Regions from separate parts of the Kitasatospora sp. GP30 genome, predicted to be linked through region 1. Evidence: riboswitches for the same ligand, from Rfam matches in the RefSeq annotation. Region 1 holds a riboswitch; each other region holds the start of a gene.
The links. A riboswitch is a leader RNA that binds a small molecule or an ion and turns the genes downstream of it on or off. The one in region 1 is predicted to bind cyclic di-AMP.
Positions count from the first base shown of each region.

Region 2: linked by a shared signal. The riboswitch ahead of P3T35_RS05460 (NlpC/P60 family protein) and the one ahead of P3T35_RS23295 (transglycosylase family protein) in region 1 are both predicted to bind cyclic di-AMP.
Region 3: linked by a shared signal. The riboswitch ahead of P3T35_RS34690 (M23 family metallopeptidase) and the one ahead of P3T35_RS23295 (transglycosylase family protein) in region 1 are both predicted to bind cyclic di-AMP.

Region 1 is NZ_JARZAH010000018.1:16,888-23,049, forward strand. It holds gene P3T35_RS23275 (hypothetical protein) at 1-606, shown strand, start outside; gene P3T35_RS23280 (MarR family transcriptional regulator) at 614-1,036, opposite strand; gene P3T35_RS23285 (SRPBCC family protein) at 1,212-1,658, shown strand; gene P3T35_RS23290 (PPOX class F420-dependent oxidoreductase) at 1,813-2,238, opposite strand; cyclic di-AMP (ydaO/yuaA leader) riboswitch at 2,513-2,675, shown strand; gene P3T35_RS23295 (transglycosylase family protein) at 2,682-3,767, shown strand; gene P3T35_RS23300 (YchJ family metal-binding protein) at 3,876-4,295, shown strand; gene P3T35_RS23305 (NUDIX hydrolase) at 4,324-4,827, shown strand; gene def (peptide deformylase) at 5,467-6,162, opposite strand, start outside.
Region 2 is NZ_JARZAH010000002.1:467,181-473,342, reverse strand. It holds gene P3T35_RS05475 (glycosyltransferase 87 family protein) at 1-114, shown strand, start outside; gene P3T35_RS05470 (hypothetical protein) at 129-1,265, opposite strand; gene P3T35_RS05465 (C40 family peptidase) at 1,328-2,407, opposite strand; gene P3T35_RS05460 (NlpC/P60 family protein) at 2,585-3,676, opposite strand; cyclic di-AMP (ydaO/yuaA leader) riboswitch at 3,680-3,832, opposite strand; gene P3T35_RS05455 (NlpC/P60 family protein) at 4,149-5,174, opposite strand; gene P3T35_RS05450 (NYN domain-containing protein) at 5,374-6,162, opposite strand, start outside.
Region 3 is NZ_JARZAH010000043.1:33,237-39,398, forward strand. It holds gene P3T35_RS34680 (GNAT family protein) at 1-489, opposite strand, end outside; gene P3T35_RS34685 (hypothetical protein) at 533-1,444, shown strand; gene P3T35_RS34690 (M23 family metallopeptidase) at 1,446-2,339, opposite strand; cyclic di-AMP (ydaO/yuaA leader) riboswitch at 2,353-2,522, opposite strand; gene P3T35_RS34695 (YiaA/YiaB family inner membrane protein) at 2,688-2,975, shown strand; gene P3T35_RS34700 (alpha/beta hydrolase) at 3,079-3,921, shown strand; gene P3T35_RS34705 (TetR-like C-terminal domain-containing protein) at 3,921-4,502, shown strand; gene P3T35_RS34710 (hypothetical protein) at 4,608-4,832, shown strand; gene P3T35_RS34715 (glycosyl hydrolase) at 4,891-6,162, opposite strand, start outside.

The DNA.
Region 1 (6,162 bases):
CGGGCCGCCCATGTCGCCGCGCTCGCGGCCGTGTTGGCGGTCTACGACCTGGTGGCCACCACGCTCACCTCGGTCACCCTGCGGTTCGCCGCCGAGGTGCAGGGGCAGCCGTTCGCCCCGCAACTGGCTCTCACCCGCGGCGCGTTGCCGGTCTCGCTGGGCCTGGGAGACCTGCTGCTCCTGGTGCTCTTCCCCCTCGCCGCCGCCAAGGCGTACGGCCGCCGGGCCGCACTGCTGGCCGCCGCGGTGGGGCTGGCCGTGGTCAGCGCGGTCAGCGCGCTCTTCGCAACCCACGTCCTGACCACCGGCTTTCCGCTGCTCGCCGCGCTCGGCCCGCTGATCGTGGCGCAGCAGCTGTACTGGCGGCAGCGCTGCGGGCGGGAGCGCAGCTGGGCCGAGTGGCGGTCCGGCGCCCGCGAGCCCGCCCCGCCGCCGGTCAACCCGGCCGAGGCGGCGCTGCGTGCCACCGGCGCGCCCGGCCTGCCCGAGGACTGCTGGCTGGCGGTGCGCGACGACCGGGTGGTGGGCGTCGGCGCCACCCCGGGCCGGGCCCGCCGCGACGCCCGCCGCCTCGGGCGGACGCCGACGGCGGTGCGCCAGCGATGAGTTGACGTCACGTCAGATTGCGCTCCACCAGGCTCAACAATCGTGCCAGCTCCGCCTGTTCGGCCGCCGAGAGGCCCCCCAGGGTCAACTCCTCCAGCTCGCCCCAGATCTCGCCGACCTGCTCGCACAACGCCTGCGCCGCCGCCGTCGGTGCCACGATGACGGCGCGGCGATCGGTCGCGCTGCGACTGCGGCGCACGAAGCCGGACTGCTCCAGTCGCTGCACCATCCTGGTCACCGTGGAGGCGTCCAGGCCCAGCTGCTCGATCAACTCGCCCTGCGGCAGCGGCCCGCGATCCCAGAGCAGCATCATCAGCAGCTCCTGCCCGGCATGCAGACCGGAGCGGCGCAGCAAGCGCTCGGCCGCGGCGCGATGCAGGCGGGAGACCCGGGCGATCGCATGACTTGTGGTGTCTCGTATGGCAGGCACTTGATGATTGTACGCCCAATCGCCTGATGTGAATCCTTGCTACTCCCCTTGCCAACGCAGAGGCTTGGGGATTTACTTGGCCGTACAAGCAATGGCCGTACAAGCAATGGCCGTACAAGCAATTGGCCGCGAGGGGCCACAAGCCGGACTCCGGCAGACGAAGGGGGAGCCAGTCATGCGCGCCATCAGTGCGAGTGTGCGAGCCAACGACCCGCAGCGCGGCGACCGGATCGCGTTGGACCGAGCGGCGATCTGGGCCGGCCTGGTCCGCAAGGCGGAGAACGCCGTGCCGTTCGTGGCCGCGATGGACGAGTGCCGGGTGCTGGAGCGGACGGCGAACGGCCTGGTCCGCGAGGTGGTCTTCCACGGCGAGCGGGTGCGCGAGACGGTGGTCTTCGAGCCCATGACCCGGGTCAGCTTCTACCGCGACGACGAGCAGGCCCGCTGGGTGATCCACAACGACATCGAGGAAGGCGCCGACGGTGAGCTGCTGCTCACTTTCCGGGCCGAGCTGGACCTCGGCGGCGGCTCCGATGAGGACGCCGCGGCGGACCGGATGCACGCGGGTTATGTGAAGGCGATCGAGACCACGCTCGCCCTCAGCCGCGAGGCGCTGGGCTGAGGGCGGGGGCGCACGAGGCGCTCGGCTGAGCCCTGGGGGCACGAGGCACTCGGGCACGTGGCACTCGGGCACGAGGTGCTCGGCTCCCAGGGCCGCGCGCCGGGGTGCCGCCGTCCGCGCCGGGGGCGGTCGGCGGCACCCCGGTCCGTCAGCGTCAGGGCGTCTGCCCGTAGAGCCGCTCGACCCGCAGCGTCAGCAGCCGGCGGCGCTCCTCGACCATCGCGGCGCGGTACTCCGCCCAGTCGGGGTGCTCACCGCTGCCGGCCCGGTAGTAGTCGACCAGCTGCGCCACCGTGTCGTCATCCGGCGCCTGGGCGACCGGCGTCAGCTCGGCCGTGCCTTCCGCGACCGCCCAGGTGAAGAAGTCCGGGCTGGTCACATGGAGGCTGACGCGCGGGTCACGGGCCGCGTTCTTGGCCTTGGCGCGATCCGCGGTGACCGAGACCCGGATCAAGTCCCGCTCCGGATCGTAGACATAGAAGATATTGGACAACTGCGGGCGCCCGTCCCGCTTGATGGTGACCAGCACACCACGCTTCCCCGATGCGAACAGCTCACGCATCCTGGCTTCGTCGGCCATCAGACCTCTCCTCCGCTCCTAGACATGAACTCGACACAGACTCGACACGAACCGGACAGCAACCAGCGGGTCGACCTCGGGCATCAACGATCCACGCGACCTCCGCCGTCCCAGTACATCCTGCACAGCATGACCAAGACTCCACGTGATGAGCGTGTGATGTCCACGATGCGGGGTTGTTACCACCATGATGATCCGTCTAGTCTGCCTGCCAGCTGGCATCTGCCGGCACCCATGCGCGGCACGCCTAGTCCTGCCCACCGCGCCCGGGATCCTGACCACCACACCACGTCAGGGCAGGAGCGGGGGACCCAGGTTCAGTGCCGTCCCGCGCGGCTAGGGGTGAAGCCGCCCACCGGATCCGTCCGGTCAGGCGGCCGGGCCAACCTCCCGGCCCGAACCCGACAGCTCACCTCGCAGGCGTGCGGAGAGGAAACAGACCCATGGTCTTCACCGGCCCTGGCCGCCATCGCCGCCCGACCCAGACCGAACGGGCCGTCGCGGCGGCCACCGTGGCGGGCGCGGGGCTGGCGCTGCCGCTGCTCGCCGCCACCGGCGCGCACGCCGCCCCGGCCAGCACCTGGGACGCCGTCGCCCAGTGCGAGACCGGCAGCAACTGGACCATGGACACCGGCAACGGCTACTACGGCGGCCTCCACCTCACCCAGCGCCAGTGGGACCACTACGGCGGCGACGAGTACGGCGCTGAGCCCTCGCACGCCACCAGCCAGCAGCAGATCGAGGTGGCCGAGGCGCTGTTCGAGGACCAGGGGCCGGGCACCTGGGGGCAGTGCGCGGTCACGGCCGGTCTGACGACGCCGGGCAACTCGCAGGGCGGGCCTGGCGCGCCCGGTACGCCCGGTACGCCCAGCGCTCCCGGTACGCCCAGCGCGCCGGGTGCTCCGACGACTCCCCCGGCGAGCGCGCCGAGCGCTGCCCCGAGCACGCCCGCCACGCCGGGCACGCCAGGCGCCCCGACATCCCCGGCCGCGCCCGGTCTTCCCGGCCTGCCCGGCGCACCTGCCGCACCTGGTACTTCGGCGGCCCCGCCCGCGTGGACGAACCCCGCAGCGCCCGCGAGCCCGGCCACCCCGGCGCCCGGCGCACCCGGCAACGCCGTCCCGAGCGCCCCGGCAGCCCCGAGCACCCCTGCCACTGCGGGCGCCCCGACGGCCGGCGCCGCCCCCAGCACCCCGGCCCAGGCCGGCACCCCCGCCCCGGCAGCCCCCAGCACCGCCGCGGCGCCCACCGGGCCGTCCGCCGCCGTACCGGCGCCCGCTGTGCCCGCCGCGCCCCCGCAGCAGACCGGCACGCCGCAGCCCGTGCCGCCCGGCACCCAGGCGCCCGGCACGCCCACGACCGCGCAGCCCGCCGCCGGCGGCTACACGGTGCAGCCCGGCGACTGCCTCTCGGAGATCGCCTCCACCCACCACCTGGACGGCTGGCAGCAGTTCTACCAGCACAACGCCGACGTGGTCGGTGCCAACCCGAACCTGATCCTCCCGGGCCAGCACCTCCAGTTCCCCTGATCGGCTTCCTCTGATCACCTTGTTCTGATCACCTTGTTCTGATCATCTGACGGGCCGTGGGCCGTGGGCCGTGCGAGTGCACTCCCCACGGCCCGTCACAATGGAGTCATGTCCCGACGCACCGCCGCGAAGCCAGCCGCTCAGCCCACCACCTGCCCCTGCGGTCTGCCCGCCGCCTACGCCGACTGCTGCGGCAAGCTGCACCGCGGCCTCGCCCAGGCCGCCACCGCCGAGCAGCTGATGCGCTCGCGCTACAGCGCCTTCGCGGTCCGGGACATCGCCTATCTGCTCCGCAGTTGGCACCCCGACACCCGCCCGGCCGAGCTCGACCTCGACCCCGGGCTCAGCTGGGAGCGGCTGGAGATCCTGGGCAGCACCGAGGGCGGCCCGTTCCACACCGCCGGCACAGTGGAGTTCCGCGCCCACTTCCGCGAACGCGGCCGGTCCGGCAGTCTGCACGAGAACAGCCGCTTCGTCCGCCACGACGGCGCCTGGGTCTACCTGGACGGCGACCACTCCGAGGACTGAGCACAGACCACCGCCGAAAGGATCCGCGATGGCCCAACTGCCGCTCGCCGACCATCTGCGTACCCTCCCGCACGGCATCGTGTTCGCCGCCGTGCACTTCACCGACGGCGACGGCCACCCGCTGCTGCTGAAGTCCGTCTACGACCCGGACGTGTGGCAATTCGCCGGGGGCAACCTGGAGTTCGGCAGCGACCCGTGGGACAGCGCCCGCCGGGAGGTCCGCGAGGAGACCGGTCTGCTGCTGCCGGCCCAGCCTGCCCCGCCGCTGCTCGCCCTGCTCTTCGTGGCGGCCGCGGGCGAGTGGCCGTTCAAGGTCGGGGTGGTCTTCGACGGCGGCACCCTCACGGCCGAGCAGTTGGCCGGCCTCGCCCTCGACCCGGCCGAGCACACCGAGTTCGCCGTCCGCCCACTCACCGAGTGGCGCACCGAGCTCACCCCGGCCCGACTCGCCCTGGTCGAGGCCGTCGCCCGCGCCCGGGACACCGGCCGGGCCGCCTACCTGCACCTCCCGCAGCAGCGGACCGGCAACTAGGGCCGCCCCCGCCGGAGCGGACCAGGTGGACGCCCGCCGGCAGCGCGTTGAGCCGGAGCGCCCGGCGCGCGCTGCAACGCCGGCCTGCTGCGCCCGAGCGCCGGCGCGGTGTCCCGCTGCCTGTCTGGCCGTGCTTCCGGCCACACAGGGGTCGGTTCGGGCCGGCTCTGCGGAAACGTGGGTCCCGGCTGCCGGGCCTGGACTTCAGCTGGCACACGTGGCTCCGCCGCTTCCGGGCGAAGGCGCCCGTAAAGGGCACGTGGACGCTGCCCGGGCACGGATGCATGGTCCTGAAACTGGAGAACATCCCTGTTTCCGAGGGTGAGGGCCTGGTCCTCGTGGAGATCCGTGAGAGGTCCCGCGACGGCGACCACGCCGCCGGGTGGCATGACTACAAGCAGTTCAACGAGGACGCCTGGCTCATTCACACCGACGACGGCCAGGTGTCGATCAACGGCGACTTGCGGGTCCACGGAGCGTTCCTCGGGCGACTGACGGCACGGTGCGACGGCCGCCCGGCAAGACCATGGGTCCGACGGGGCGGCCGTCGGCAGGGGGCAGCCACAGGCGGAAGGCAGGGTGGGCACGGAGCGGCGATCGCGACGAGAGTCCGGTGCTCGGGTATCTCGCCGCGCAGCTCTAGCCTGCCTCGCCCGCCCGGTCCCGGCTGCCCATCAGCTTCTCGGTGAGCGCCTGCCGCTTGGCGAACACCTCGGTCCGGCGCTCGGTCATCTGCCTCAGCGCGTCCTTGCGTTCGCGCTTGGCGAGCCGGTCGACGTAGAGCCGGCCTTCGAGGTGGTCGGCCTCGTGCTGCAGGCAGCGCGCGAAGTATCCGAACCCCTCGATGGTGAGCGGCTTTCCGTCCTTGTCGTAGCCGTGCATCACGGTGTGCGCCGGCCTGGCGACGTCCATCGTCGCGCCGGGGACGGAGAGGCAGCCCTCGACGTCTTCGACCAGCCGGCGCCCGCGTGCGGCCGTGTCCTCCTCGATCACCGGGTTGAGGATGTGGCCGACGTGCCGCACGCCGTCCTCGTCCAGGCAGTCGTAGACGAACAGCCGGAGGTCGACGTCCACTTGGTTGGCCGCCAGGCCCGCGCCGGCGGCGATGTACATGGTGGCGAACATGTCGTCGATCAGCCGGGCCAGCTCCGGGGTGCCGAACTCGGCGTCCGCCGGGCCGCACGGCCGGTGCAGGATCTGCTCCCCGATCTCGGTAATCCGCAGCACCGAACCCCGCACGGCCTCCGGCGGCAACACCGGGTACCCGTCCACCGGTTGGCCTTGGAGCCGCACCCGCGCTCCGCCTCCGGACCGCTCGAAGGCCTCCAACACTTG
Region 2 (6,162 bases), on a different contig from region 1:
CGGGGCGATCGGCCCGAGCCGACCGCGGTCACCTCGGTGCTTCCCGGCCCCGAGCAGTCCTCCTACCCGGTGCGCCCGGGCATCGCCTACGAGCAGAGCCTGCTGGACGACTGACCGCCGGGGCCACCTCAGGCCTGCGGCGACAGCTGCCGCTCCACCTCGCCGATCCAGTCACGGGTGAACTGCGCCAGCCCGTAGCCCAGTTGCCGCTGGAACACCTGGTCGAGCCGCTGGTCCCGCACCGCGCCCGGCCCGGCCGCGCCCACCGCGCGGTAGAGGTCGACCAGCGCCGGTCGGCCGTGCCGCCGGGCGATCAGGTCGCAGGCCAGCCAGGCGAGCTCATAGGCCTGCGCTATGCCCTGGGCGCCGGCCGTGAAGTCGCTGTCCGCGGGCAGCGCGGTGGGCAGCTTGCCGGCCGCCACGTCCTGGGTCAGCTCGGGCGCGATCTGCCGGGCGGTGCGGCCGGTGGTCAGGTAGGCGGTCCAGTCCGCCACCCCCTCGGAGAGCCAGAGCGGGGTCCAGGGGTGGGTGTCGCCGCGGGTCGCCACATGGGTGGTCTCATGGGTGATCACCACCTGCTTGCCGACCTCACTGAGCTGCCGGAAGGCGTCCGGATTGACCATCACCCGGTCGGCGGGGGTGTGCAGCGGCGCACCGGCCGCCGCGCTGGTCACCGCGGCTATGTCCTGGTAGGAGCCCGGGTCGACCCCCAGCAGCCGGGCGAACTGCGGCTCGCTGCCGGGCAGTTGCAGCACCAGCCGCTGCGCCCAGCCAGTCCCCCAGACGGCGCTGACGGCCGGCACCGCGCGGTCGCCGATCGCCGCCAGCGCGCCGAGCTCGGCCGGCCCGGCGGGGCCGAGCACCAGGCAGTGCGCCCCGCGCACCGGGTCGGGCGCGCCCAGGTCCCAGGGCGCCGCGGCCGCGTCCGGGGCCACGCCCTCTCCCGTCACCGCCGCGCCGGCCAGGGTGAGCCGGCGCTGCAGCACCGCGGGGTAGTCGTCGTAGCCGAGCAGCCGGTACCGCAGCTCGGCGGTGACCGTGCCGGCGTCCCAGCCGACCGGCCGGTAGTCGAGCTCGGCCAGCGGCAGCGCGGCCAGCTCGCCGGTCCGCAGCCGGTCGGCGCGGCGGGCGAGCAGCGCGGTCAGCCGGTCGGCGGCGAGCCGGCCGTCCGTCGACCGCCGGTCGGTGCCCGGCGCGGCGGTCGCCGGCAGCGAGAGCTGGGTGAGCGCCCCCGCCACCAGCAGCAGCGCGGTACGCCGCGACACCCCGGTGCCACTGGCCGCGCCGGGGTGTGCCGCGCTCTTCAGCGGCAGCCTCTCGACGGCGCTCAGACCCGCACCACCGCCGCGACCGGCATCGCCGAGACACTCTCGTACCGCACCTGGGCTCCGGGGTGCGGGGCATGGATCACCGTGCCACCGCCGACGTACATGCCGACGTGGTGCATGTCCTTGAAGAAGATCACCAAGTCTCCCGGTTGCGCCTCGGCCAGGCTGATCCGCCGCCCCCCGAACGCCTGCGCCTGGGAGGTGCGCGGCAGGGTCACTCCGGCCTGCCGCCAGGCCCAGTACATCAGACCGGAGCAGTCGAAGGCATCGGGCCCGGTGGCTCCGTAGACGTAGGGCGACCCGAGCTTGCCCAGCGCGGCGGCCAGCGCGATGCCGGCGCGGTCCGAGGAGGGCGGCGCACTGCCCAGGTCGAGCCGGTCGGTGCCGCGGGTGGCGCGCTGCTCGGCCTCCCGCTCGTCCTGTGCGGCCAGCTGCGCCCGGTCGTCGGCGGTCAGGGTGCCGAGCAGGGCCTGGGCGCTCTTCAGCCGGTCCTGCAGCTGCTGCCTGCTCTGCGCCAGCGTGCTGCGGACCGCCTCCAGCTGGGCCAGCCGGGCGGTCGCCTCGGCGCGGCGCTGGTCCAGGGCGCGCTGCTGCTGCTGGAGCGTGCGCAGCGAGTCGGCCCGCTGCTCACCCGCCTGACCGAGGCTGCGGGCCTCGGCCAGGTAGCGGGTCGGGTCGCCGGAGAGCATCAGCTGCACGGCCGGGTCCATCCCGCCGGAGCGGTACTGGGCGGCGGCGATCTCGGCGAGCGCGGTGCGGGTCTCGGTGACCGCCTCCTGGTCCCGGGCCACCGCCGTCTGCAGCTCGGTCGCTTCGCGCTGCAGCCGCTTGGCATCGTCCTCGGCGGCGGTGGAGCGCTCCGACGCCTGCTCGGCCTCCGTGTAGAGCTGGTCGACCTGCGCCTTGACGCCGGCCCGGTCCGGTCCGGGGCCGCCGGGCGCCGCCTGCGCCGCGCCGCCCGCCGCTATCGCCAGCGCCGTGGTCGCGGCGGCGGTGACCGCCAGCACTCGGGAGAGCCGACGCTCGGCGCCCTGCTGGGGAGTGCGGCCCGGGAGCACCGGGCGTTGCGGCATCGTCATGGGCTGACGACTCCAATCGGCGGCGGAACAGATCCGCGCCGACGTTAGCGAGTCGGGACGGACGAGTCCAAACCCCCGCCGATACGAATATTTGACCAAGAATCGGACATTCAGCCGAAAGAGCCCGGCCCCCGAAGCGGGGACCGGGCTCTTTCCTGACGAACCGTCAGGGACGCGTCAGACGCGGATGATGGCCGCGATCGGCATCACCGTGGCGTTCTCGTAGTGCACGACCGCGCCGGTGTGCGGGGCGTGGATGATCTGCCCGCCACCCACGTACATGCCGACGTGGTGCTCGTCGGCGAAGTAGATGATCAGGTCGCCGGGCTGCGCGTTGGCGATGTCCGTGCCCACGTTGGTGCCGATCGTGGCCTGCTCCTCGGAGGTGCGCGGCAGCGAGACGCCGGCCTTCGCGTAGGCCCACTGCATCAGGCCCGAGCAGTCGAACGAGGACGGACCGGCGGCACCGTAGACGTACGGCGAGCCCAGCGCGGACTCGGCGGCGGCGATCGCGGCCTGCGCGTGCGAGCCGGCCGGGATGCTGCTCAGGTCGGTGCGGGAGCTGCCGCGGGAGGCGGCGTCCTGCTGGCTCGCCTGGTCCTGGGCCTTGGCGGCGGCGGCCTTGGCAGCGGCGGCGGCCTGGGCCTCCTGCGCGGCGATGGCCTGCTTCTGCTGCTCGGTCAGCGAGTTGAGCAGGTCCTGGGCGGCCTTCAGCTTGGCCTGGGCGTCATCCTTGGCGGACTTCAGCTGGGCGGTGGTGGAGTCCAGCTCGGCCAGCTTGCCGCTCGCGTCGGCCTTGTCCTGGTCGAGCTTGCGCTGCTCCTGCTGGAGCTCCTTCAGCGTCTCACCCTGGCTGGTGTTCAGCTGGTTGATCGAGCCGGCCTGATTGAGGAAGCTGTCCGGATTCGCGTTCAGCATCAGCTGAACCGTCGGGGATATCCCGTCGTTGGCGTACTGGTCGGCGGCCACACCGGCCAGGCCGTTCTGCAGGTTGGTCACCTGGTCCTGCTGCCGGGCCACCTGGTCCTGCAGGTCGCTGACCTGCTTCTGCAGCGTCTGCTGCTTGGACTGGGCCGTCATGTAGGCCTGGTTGGCCGCCTCGGCCTTCTGGTTGAGGTCGTCGACCTGGGTCTTCACCTGGTCCAGCGTCGGCGCCGGGTCGGCGTGCGCGCTGGTCTGGGTGGACAGGGCGACGGCGGTCGCCGCAGCAGCGGTCAGGATCGACGCGCGAGTTCGGCCGACGGGCTTGGGACGACGGTGGGACGCCACGAATCCTTCTTCCTCGGGCCGCCTACCGGGTGAGCTGACGGGTTCGGGCCGGAAGCATGCCCTACGACGCCTCACCGGCCCGCGGGCCGACCTGGCGCCGATTCACCCCGGAGGAACATGTGGTTCCCCGGCTCCGGTCCACAGCACCCCCGCAGGGACTCCCCTCGGGCCGTCAACTGCCCGGGCTGCTTTCCGAACTCGGCGGGACCTCCGCTGCCACCCGGGTCGGGTGATCGCCATCGCATCGGTCTGGAGCCGACCCTAGTAACAGGTCCGTGATGTGTTCAAATCCTTGTCGGAATTACTTACGAACTTTGACTGTCCGTGATAAGCGCATCACCCAGTGGTGACCAAGACGCAGACGAACAGGTGTCCCAGCTCACAGCACGGACCACGCGGGCCCGGACCCGCGCTGACCGACCCTCAGCAGGAGGGCCGGCCAGACGGATCGACGGGGAGTCAGCGGGTCGGATCAGACCCGGCGGATGGTCTTGATCGGGCCGATCGAGGCAGCGTCGGCGATCCGCACCACGTCACCGGTGTGCGGGGCGTGCACCACCTTGCCGTTGCCGATGTACATCCCGACGTGGTGCGCGTCGGCACCGTAGATCACCAGGTCGCCGGGCTGCGCGTCGGCCAGGCTGGGCACGGCGGTGCCGACCGTGGCCTGCTCCTGCGAGGTGCGCGGCAGCGAGACGCCGGCCTGCGCGTAGGACCACTCCATCAGGCCCGAGCAGTCGAAGGTGGTCGGGCCGGTGGCGCCCCAGACGTAGTAGTCGCCCAGCCGGGTCAGCGCCTGCTGCACCGCGCTGCCCGCGTAACCGCCGGCCTGCGGCAGGCCGATCGGCGTGCGGACGTCGCTGCGCGAGGCGTGGTCGCCGGCGGTGACCGCCGCCCGGTCGGCCGCGCTCAGCGAGGCCAGCAGCTGCTGCGCCGCCGCCAACTTGCCCTGCACATCGGTCTTGGCCGCGTTCAGCTCCTGGGTCGAGCGGTCCAGCTCGGCCAGCGTGTCGGCGGCTTCCTTCTTCTCCTGGTCCAGCTTGCGCTGCTGGTCCATGAGCGACTTCAGCGCGTCGGTCTCGGAGGTGGTGGCCATCTGCATGCTGGCCGTCTGGTCCAGGTAGGTCTGCGGGTTGGAGTTGAGCATCACCTGGACCGCGGGGTCGATCCCGCCGCTGCGGTACTGGTCGCCGGCCACCGCCGCCAGGCCGGACTCCAGGTCCGTCACCTGCTGCTGGGTGCGGGCCACCTGGTCCTGCAGCTGGGTGGCCTGCTGGCGCAGCTGGGTGGCGCGCTCGTTGGCCCCGTCGTACTTCTCGGACGCCGCCTCGACCTGCTGGTTCAGCCCGTCGATCTGCGTCTTGACGTCGTCCACCGACGGCTTGGGGTCGGCCCAGGCGCCGGGCTGCGCGGAGAGGGCGACCGCCGTCGCCGCAGCGGCGGTGAACACGTAGACCCGCGCACGACTCGGCTGCTTGGGACGGCGGTGGGACGCCACTGGACCGCTCCTTCTTCTGCCGACCGCCTACCTGATCGGGTGAGTGGCCGGAAAAATAGGTTTGACGCCGGACCCTACTGAACATCAGAACCCTGCGCTACTCCCCCGGCCGCGAACCACCTTCGGTCGAACGGCCTTTACCGGGCCTTCACCGGCGCTCGACTGGCGACGGTCGAACCGGCGGTAGGCGCACAGCGGCTCAGCTGCGCGCCAAGCGGTTGAGCAGCAGGACCGACGAGACGGGGCGCGCGCCGGCCTTCCGCACGCCGTCGGCCACCTCGCGGTCGGCCGAGACCACCACTACCGGACGGCCCTGCGGCTCGGCCCGGACCAGCTGGCGGATCAGCTCGTCCGCGGTCTGCCCGGTCCGGCTGAACCGCACCCGCACCCCGCGCGGCGGCGCCATGATCACCGGCACGTCCAGGTCCTGCCCGTCGAAGACGCAGGTCACCTCGGCCTGGGTGCGCTGCGCCAGCATCGCCAGGCCGCCGAGCAGCCGCAGCCGCTGCTGCTCCAGCGGCAGCGTCGGGTAGCCGGTTTTGGTCACGTTGTAGCCGTCCACCACCAGGTGGACCTGAGGAATCGCCAGCAGCTGGTCCAGCAGCGCCGGATCGTCCTCGGCCAGCCCGCGCCGGGCCACATCGTGCGGCGAGGCGGTGCCCGGCACCACCGCGTCCACCAGGTCGGCCGGATGCAGCTGGGTGACCGGGAGCGCCAGCTCGCGCTGCAACCCCTGAGCCGACTGCAGCACCGTGTCCAGCAGCAGCCGCAGTCGCATGTCGGCCACGCTGCGCCCCTCCCGGGCCGACCGGCGGCCGGACTCCAGGGTGCTCTCCAGCTCGGCCACCCGGTGGCGCAGCCGGCGGTTCTCGCTCTCCAGGCCGGTCCGCTCGGTGGCGGCCACCGCCTTGGCGCTGTCCAGCTCGCCCTGCAGCTTGCGGCTCTCCGCCTGGGCCCGGCGGGTGTCGCTCTCCAGACTGCGCACCTT
Region 3 (6,162 bases), on a different contig from region 1:
GCGGATCCGGCCCTCCAGCTGGAAGCCGACCTTGCGCAGCACCCGGGCCGACGCGAGGTTGGCCGGATCCAGACGGGCGGCCAGCCGGTGCAGCCCGAGCTCGCCGAAGGCGAAGTCGCACAGCATCCGGGCGATCTCGGTGGCGTACCCGAGCCCCCAGGCGTCCCGCCGCAGCGCGTACCCGATGAACGCCGCGCGCTGCGCCTCGGTTCCCTCGATGCCGAGCACCGCGTTGCCGAGCGGCACGGCGTCCTCGCCGTCCTCGGTCAGGGTGGCGGCCATCCGGAAGACGGTGCGCGGCTGCTTCTCCGCCTCGTCCAGGTAGAGCGCGACCTGGTCGGCGCAGTCCTCCCGGTCGCGCGGCTCGAACGAGAGGTAGCGGGCGGTCTCCGGATCGCCGAAGATCGCGTGCAACGCGTCGATGTCGCGCGGCACATGGTGGAACTCACGGATGGTGAGCCGTGGCCCGGTGAGCAGGACGGGGTGCATGGCACGTACGGTAGTGCCCGCCGAAGCGGTTACCGTACCGGTCATGGACGACGAGAACCTGCGGCTGGCACCCCGGCCGCACACCGCTGAGCTGCTGCGTTGGGCTGCCGAGCAGGGTCTCGACCCAGTGCCGGAGGGTCCGCTGAACGCGGTCCTGGCGCTGCTCGAACTGGGTGACGCCCGGATGTACGACGGCTTCCCCGAGCTCACCTCCGCGCTGGTGCAGGAGCTGCTCTACGAGCGGATCCACCTGTATGTGCAGCCCGCCCCGGACGAGGACCCGCTGGCCTACGGCGCCGCCGTCCGACTGCTGATCGACCACCAGCGGGCGGCCCGGCGGTTGAACGCCAAGCGGCAGCAGCGGCTGCACGAGGAGGCCGAGTGGCAGGGCGAGCTGCTGGCCGGGCTGCTGCGCCAGCCGCACCTGCTGACCTGGCCCCGGCTGTACACCCTGCTGCTGCGCGCCGCCGGGGTGGACACCGCCGACGAGAACGCGGTGCGGGCCTGGCTGGACTGGTTCCGGGTGCTCGATCCGCACGACCGGATCGCGGTGCTCGCCGAACTCACGGAGCTGGAGCAGCCGGAGGGCGTGGACGGCTGGACCGAGGGCGTGCTGCTGTCGATCGGCATGGCCACCGACGGCGCCCGGCTGCTGGTGGAGGACCACCTGAAGCAGCGCAGCTACCGCAACCTGGCCGATCTGACCGCCCTTGGCCTCCCGATGCCCGCCGAACTGGCCGGCGACCTCCCCGAGTTCGAGGCGGCGGTGCAGGCCGAGGCGGTGCGGCTGCTCGGGCAGTGGACGGTTCCCGGGCTGCCGGAGCTGCTGCTGACGGAGTATCAGGACCTGGCGCCCGAGCCGGGCGCCGCCGAGGTGGACCAGTACATCGTCAAGCGCGGCCTGGTGGAGCTGCCGGACATCGGGCAGTGGGACGGCACCGCCGAAGGCGAGTGAGCTAGTCGGTGACCCCGTGCGCCTGCAGCCAGGCCAGCGCGTCGTCCGGGGCGCCGCCGCCCGGGCGGACCTCCAGGTGCAGGCGCGGGCCGGTGGCGCGGCTGCCGGTGGCGCCGACCTGGCCGAGCACGGCGCCCGGGGCCAGCTCCCCGCCGGTGGCGGAGATCGAGGCGAGGTGGCAGTACCAGAGCTCGGTGCCGTCCGGCAGGGTCTGGATCACCCGGTAGCCGTAGCGGCCGGACCAGCCGGCCGAGCTGACGGCGCCGGCGGTGATCGCGCGCACCGGCGTGTGGGCGGGCGCGGAGATCTCGACGCCGGTGCGCAGCTGCACCCAAGGGGTGGCGGCCGGGGTGTCGACGGTGTAGCCGGGCAGCGGGGAGACGGCGGCCGGCTGCTCGGCGGGTGCGGCCATGGCGGCTTCGGAGGCCTCGGCGGGAGCCGCCGGCTGCTCGGTGCGGGTGGCCTGCTCGGTGGCGGCCGCCTGCTGGGCGGCCCGCTTGGCGGCTGCCTCCTGCGCGGCGGCCAACCGGGCCGCCTCCTGCCGGGCGCTCTCCTGGTGGGCAGCGCCCTGGCCGGCCGTCAGCTGGTCGGCGTCCTCGCCGTCCTCGGCGCCCGGGGCGCCGTCGGCCTGCTGCTGGATGCGGGCGGCCAGCGCCAGCCCGGGGTCCGCCTGGTCGGGCGCGCTCACCGCGGGCGCGGCGCTCGTCGGGGCGGCGGCCGCGGCGGCGGTGGCGGTGAAGCCGGTGGCGCCGAGGGCGGCGGCCATCGCGGTGACTCCGAGCACCGGGGCGCTGGTGCGGGTCTGCTTGGGCAGCCGGTGGCGGGCGGTGTCGTCGGGCGCGTCGGGGTGGTCGAGCAGGCCGCTGTTGCCATGCGGGGTGTGCGTCAACGCCACGGGGGGCGCGCTCCTTTCCTTCCCTCGCGCCTACCGGGTTAGCTGACGGGTTCGGAGCGGAAGGTCTCCTACCGAGCGGCCCCGGCCGTGGCCGGGATCGCTCCGATTCACCCCAAGGAACGGTGGTTCCCCGGCTCCCGACCTGCGGTTGAGGCAGGCCTGCGGATTAGGCGACGCGCACGGTGCCGTCAGGGTACGGCGTTTCCGACCGCGCTGCGTTATCAAACGTTAATCCTAGGAGCTCCTGATTCCAAGCCGCCCCCGTGGGATTGACCGCCCCTCACGCTGAGTGCCGAACTGAGTACGCGTACTCAGGTGCCGCGCACCGGAGTTGGCGATCCTTCACACATGACTTCCTCGGTGCAGCCGCGTACCACGTCCGCCTACTACGTCCAGGCGATCCTCTCCTTCGCCCTTGCCGGCAGCGGACTCGCGATCGGCATCGCCTATCTGCCGGTCAGCGCATGGGTGCGCGCCTTCCTCGCGCTCGGCGCGCTCTACACCGTGACCTCGGCGTTCACCCTGGCCAAGGTGATCCGGGACCGCCAGCAGGAGGGCGAGGTGGTCAACCGGGTCGACCAGGCGCGCCTGGAGAAGCTGCTCGCCGAGCACGATCCGTTCCGGGTGGAGTCCTGATGCCACTGGCCGTCCAGGGGTTGACGGCTAAGGCTATTAGCCATAGCTTTGTGGGTGTCGGCAGCAGCCGGCACCCACCGATCCCGGTCAGGAGGCCCGCGCCATGAACGCCACGAACGCCACCAGCACCGCCCCGCAGACCCAGTACCTCCGACTCCCCGGCGGCACCCTCGCCTTCGACGACACTCCGGGCACCGGCGGCGGCGCCCCGGTGCTGCTGCTCCCCGGGATGCTCCAGGACCGGGCCCTGTTCCGGCACCTGCGCCCGCTGCTCGCCGCGGCCGGCCACCGGGTGATCACCATGGACCTGCGCGGCTGGGGCGAGTCCTCGATCGACTGGGACGACTACAGCCCGGCCTCGGCGGCCGCGGACGCCATCGCCCTCCTCGACCACCTGAAGATCGACAAGGCCGTGCTGGTCGGCCACTCCTACTGCGGTGCCAGCGTGGTCCGGGTCGCCGCCGACGCGCCGGAGCGGGTGGCCGGGATCGTGCTGATGAACGCCTTCATCGAGAAGGTCCCGGCCACCGCCTTCGAGAAGGCCATGGTCAAGACCCTCGGCTCGGCCGTGCTGGCCTTCCCCAAGGTCTGGGGCTACTACCTGAACAAGGTGGCCTACCCGGGCGGAGTGACCGAGGAGATCGCCGCCTACAACGCCGGCCTGGTCGCCGACCTGCGCACCCCGGGCCGCCGCAAGGCCACCCGCGGCCAGGTGTTCGGCGACTCGGCGCCGATCGGCTGGAGCACCGGGGTGAACGTCCCGACCCTGGTGGTGATGGGCAGCAAGGACCCCGACTTCCCCGACCCGGAGCTGGTGGCGGGCCGTCAGGTGGCCGCGCTGAACGGCCGTAAGGTGATGATCGACGGCGCCGGTCACTACCCGCAGGCCCAGTTCCCGCAGGCCACCGCCGACGCCCTGCTCCCGTTCCTGAAGGAGGTGGCCTGATGCCCCGTGCCGGACTCAACCCGGACGCCGTGGTCGACCACGCCCTGGCCCTGATCGACGAGGACGGGCCGGACGCCCTGACCCTGGCCGCCGTCGCCGCCAGGGCCGGGGTCGCCGCTCCCTCGCTCTACAAGCACGTGCCGGGCGGACTGGCCGGACTGCGCCGACTGATCGCCATCCGGGTCACCACCGACCTGGCCGGGGAACTGCGCCGGGCGATCGCCGGGCAGCACGGCGAGCCGGCGGTGACGGCGCTGATGCAGGCCTACCACTCCTACGCGATGACCTATCCGCTGCGGTACGCGGCGCTGCCGCAGGCGCCGCTGCCCGGCGACGAGCAGCTGATGGACGCGGCCACCCTGCTGGTCGGCACCATCTTCGAGATCCTCGCCGACTACGGCATCACCGACTCCGAGGCGGTGCACGCGGCCCGCTCGGTGCGCGCCATCGCCCACGGCTTCGCCTCGCTGAGCATCGCCGGGGCGTTCCGGCTGAGCGAGGACCTGGCCGAGACCCAGGACCGGCTGCTCACCCTGCTGACCGACGGCCTGCGCAACTGGCCGGGTGCGAAGAGCGACTGAGCGCCGGAGCAAAGGTGATTCTCACCCTGGTGTGATGGTCTGCGGATCGGATAGGACTTCGGATAGGACTAAAGTCCCTCTCACCCGTGGAGACCAGGAGGGGCCATGACCCAGCAGCCCGGCACGGCCGACGGCACCACCGCGGTCCCCGCCCAGCGGACCGCCCCGGCACCGCGGCCCGCCGCCCCCACCACCGCACCGGCCGCACCGGCGCAGCCCACCGGCTGGGCCGCCGTGCGCCGCGGGCTGGCCGTCATCCGCGGACTGCGCTCGCTCGCCACCGTGCCGGCCCGGCCGCAGCCGGGCTACGGCGAGGTGGACGGGCAGTAGGGCGCATGACGAAGGGGGCCGGGAACCCGCGCCCCGACCCCCTCGCTGACCTACTCGGCTACTGCTCGTTCTGGTCGAGGTCGTCCACCTTGAACGACCAGATGCCGCGGCCGTGAGTGGCCGCGTAGAGCCGGCCGTCGGTGCCGAGCGTCAGCTGGTCGACGGCGACCGCCGGCAGCTCGCCCACGCGCTGCCACCCGCGCTGGCCCGCACCCCGGTAGAGCACGCCGAGGTCGGTGGCCAGCGCCAGCCCGCCCGTCTTGGTGATCACCAGCGAGTCGGCCGGCACATCCGGCAGGTTGGCCGAGATGTCCGCCCAGTGCGCACCGGCGTCGGTGGACTCGAAGACATGGCCGACGCCCGCGCCCGGACCCGAAGTCCAGGCCCGCGAGAAGCCGTTGACCGCGACGAAGACGTGGCTGGGGTTCTTCGGGTCGATCGCCAGACCGGCCAGGTAGCGGTTGGGCACGGTGCCGTCGGCCGGCAGGGTCAGCTGCTGCCAGCCGGTGCCGTCCGCGTTGCCGACCGCGATGCCGCGGGTGAAGCCCTGGTTGTTGCACGGGCCGCACCAGGCGGCGTAGACCTTGCCGCCCGAGGACGCGACGGCGGTGGCGACATGGCCGTCACCGAGGTCGTAGGCGCTCGTCCAGGCGCTGCTGTCCCGGATCGCGTAGCCCTGGCTCTGCACCCAGACGTGCCGGCCGCCGGCCACCCAGAGGTTGCCGTTCTGCTGGTCCGCCGCCATCGGGGCGATGAACCGGGCACCGGCGCCGCCGAGCGCGTTGTCGGGCGGGGCCACCGAGAAGGTGGTGGCCTTGCTCGGGTCGGTCAGGTAACTGCCGTCGTTGACCGCGCAGTTCTGGGTCACGTTGATCGCCAGGTAGACGTACTCCTGGGCGATGTTGCAGCCGTTGGCCGGGTCGGTGAGGGTCTCGCCGCCGTCACCGCCGAAGTTGGAGCCCATCACCTTGTCGCCGCGGCCGCGGAGCATCGACTGGCCGTTGTCCTGCATCCCGCCGGTGACCGAAGTGCCGCCGTAGGTCAGGTCCTTGCCGACCCCGACCGAGTAGTACTCCAGGGTGTCGATGGTGCCGTCGTTGAGCGAGGTCCAGTCGGTGCCGTGGCCCAGCGCGTCCACCTGGCCGCTGACCGGGCGGGAGTAGAGGCCGCCGTCGTTGCCCGCCAGCACATAGGACTTGCCGTTCAGCGAGCCCACCGCCAGCGCGTGCTGGTCCGGGTGGGTGGTCTGCGGGCAGCTGCCGCTCTGCTTGGTCGGGTCGATGCTCCAGCAGGCGAAGGTGAAGTTCCAGTACGGGCCGACGGTGTTCCA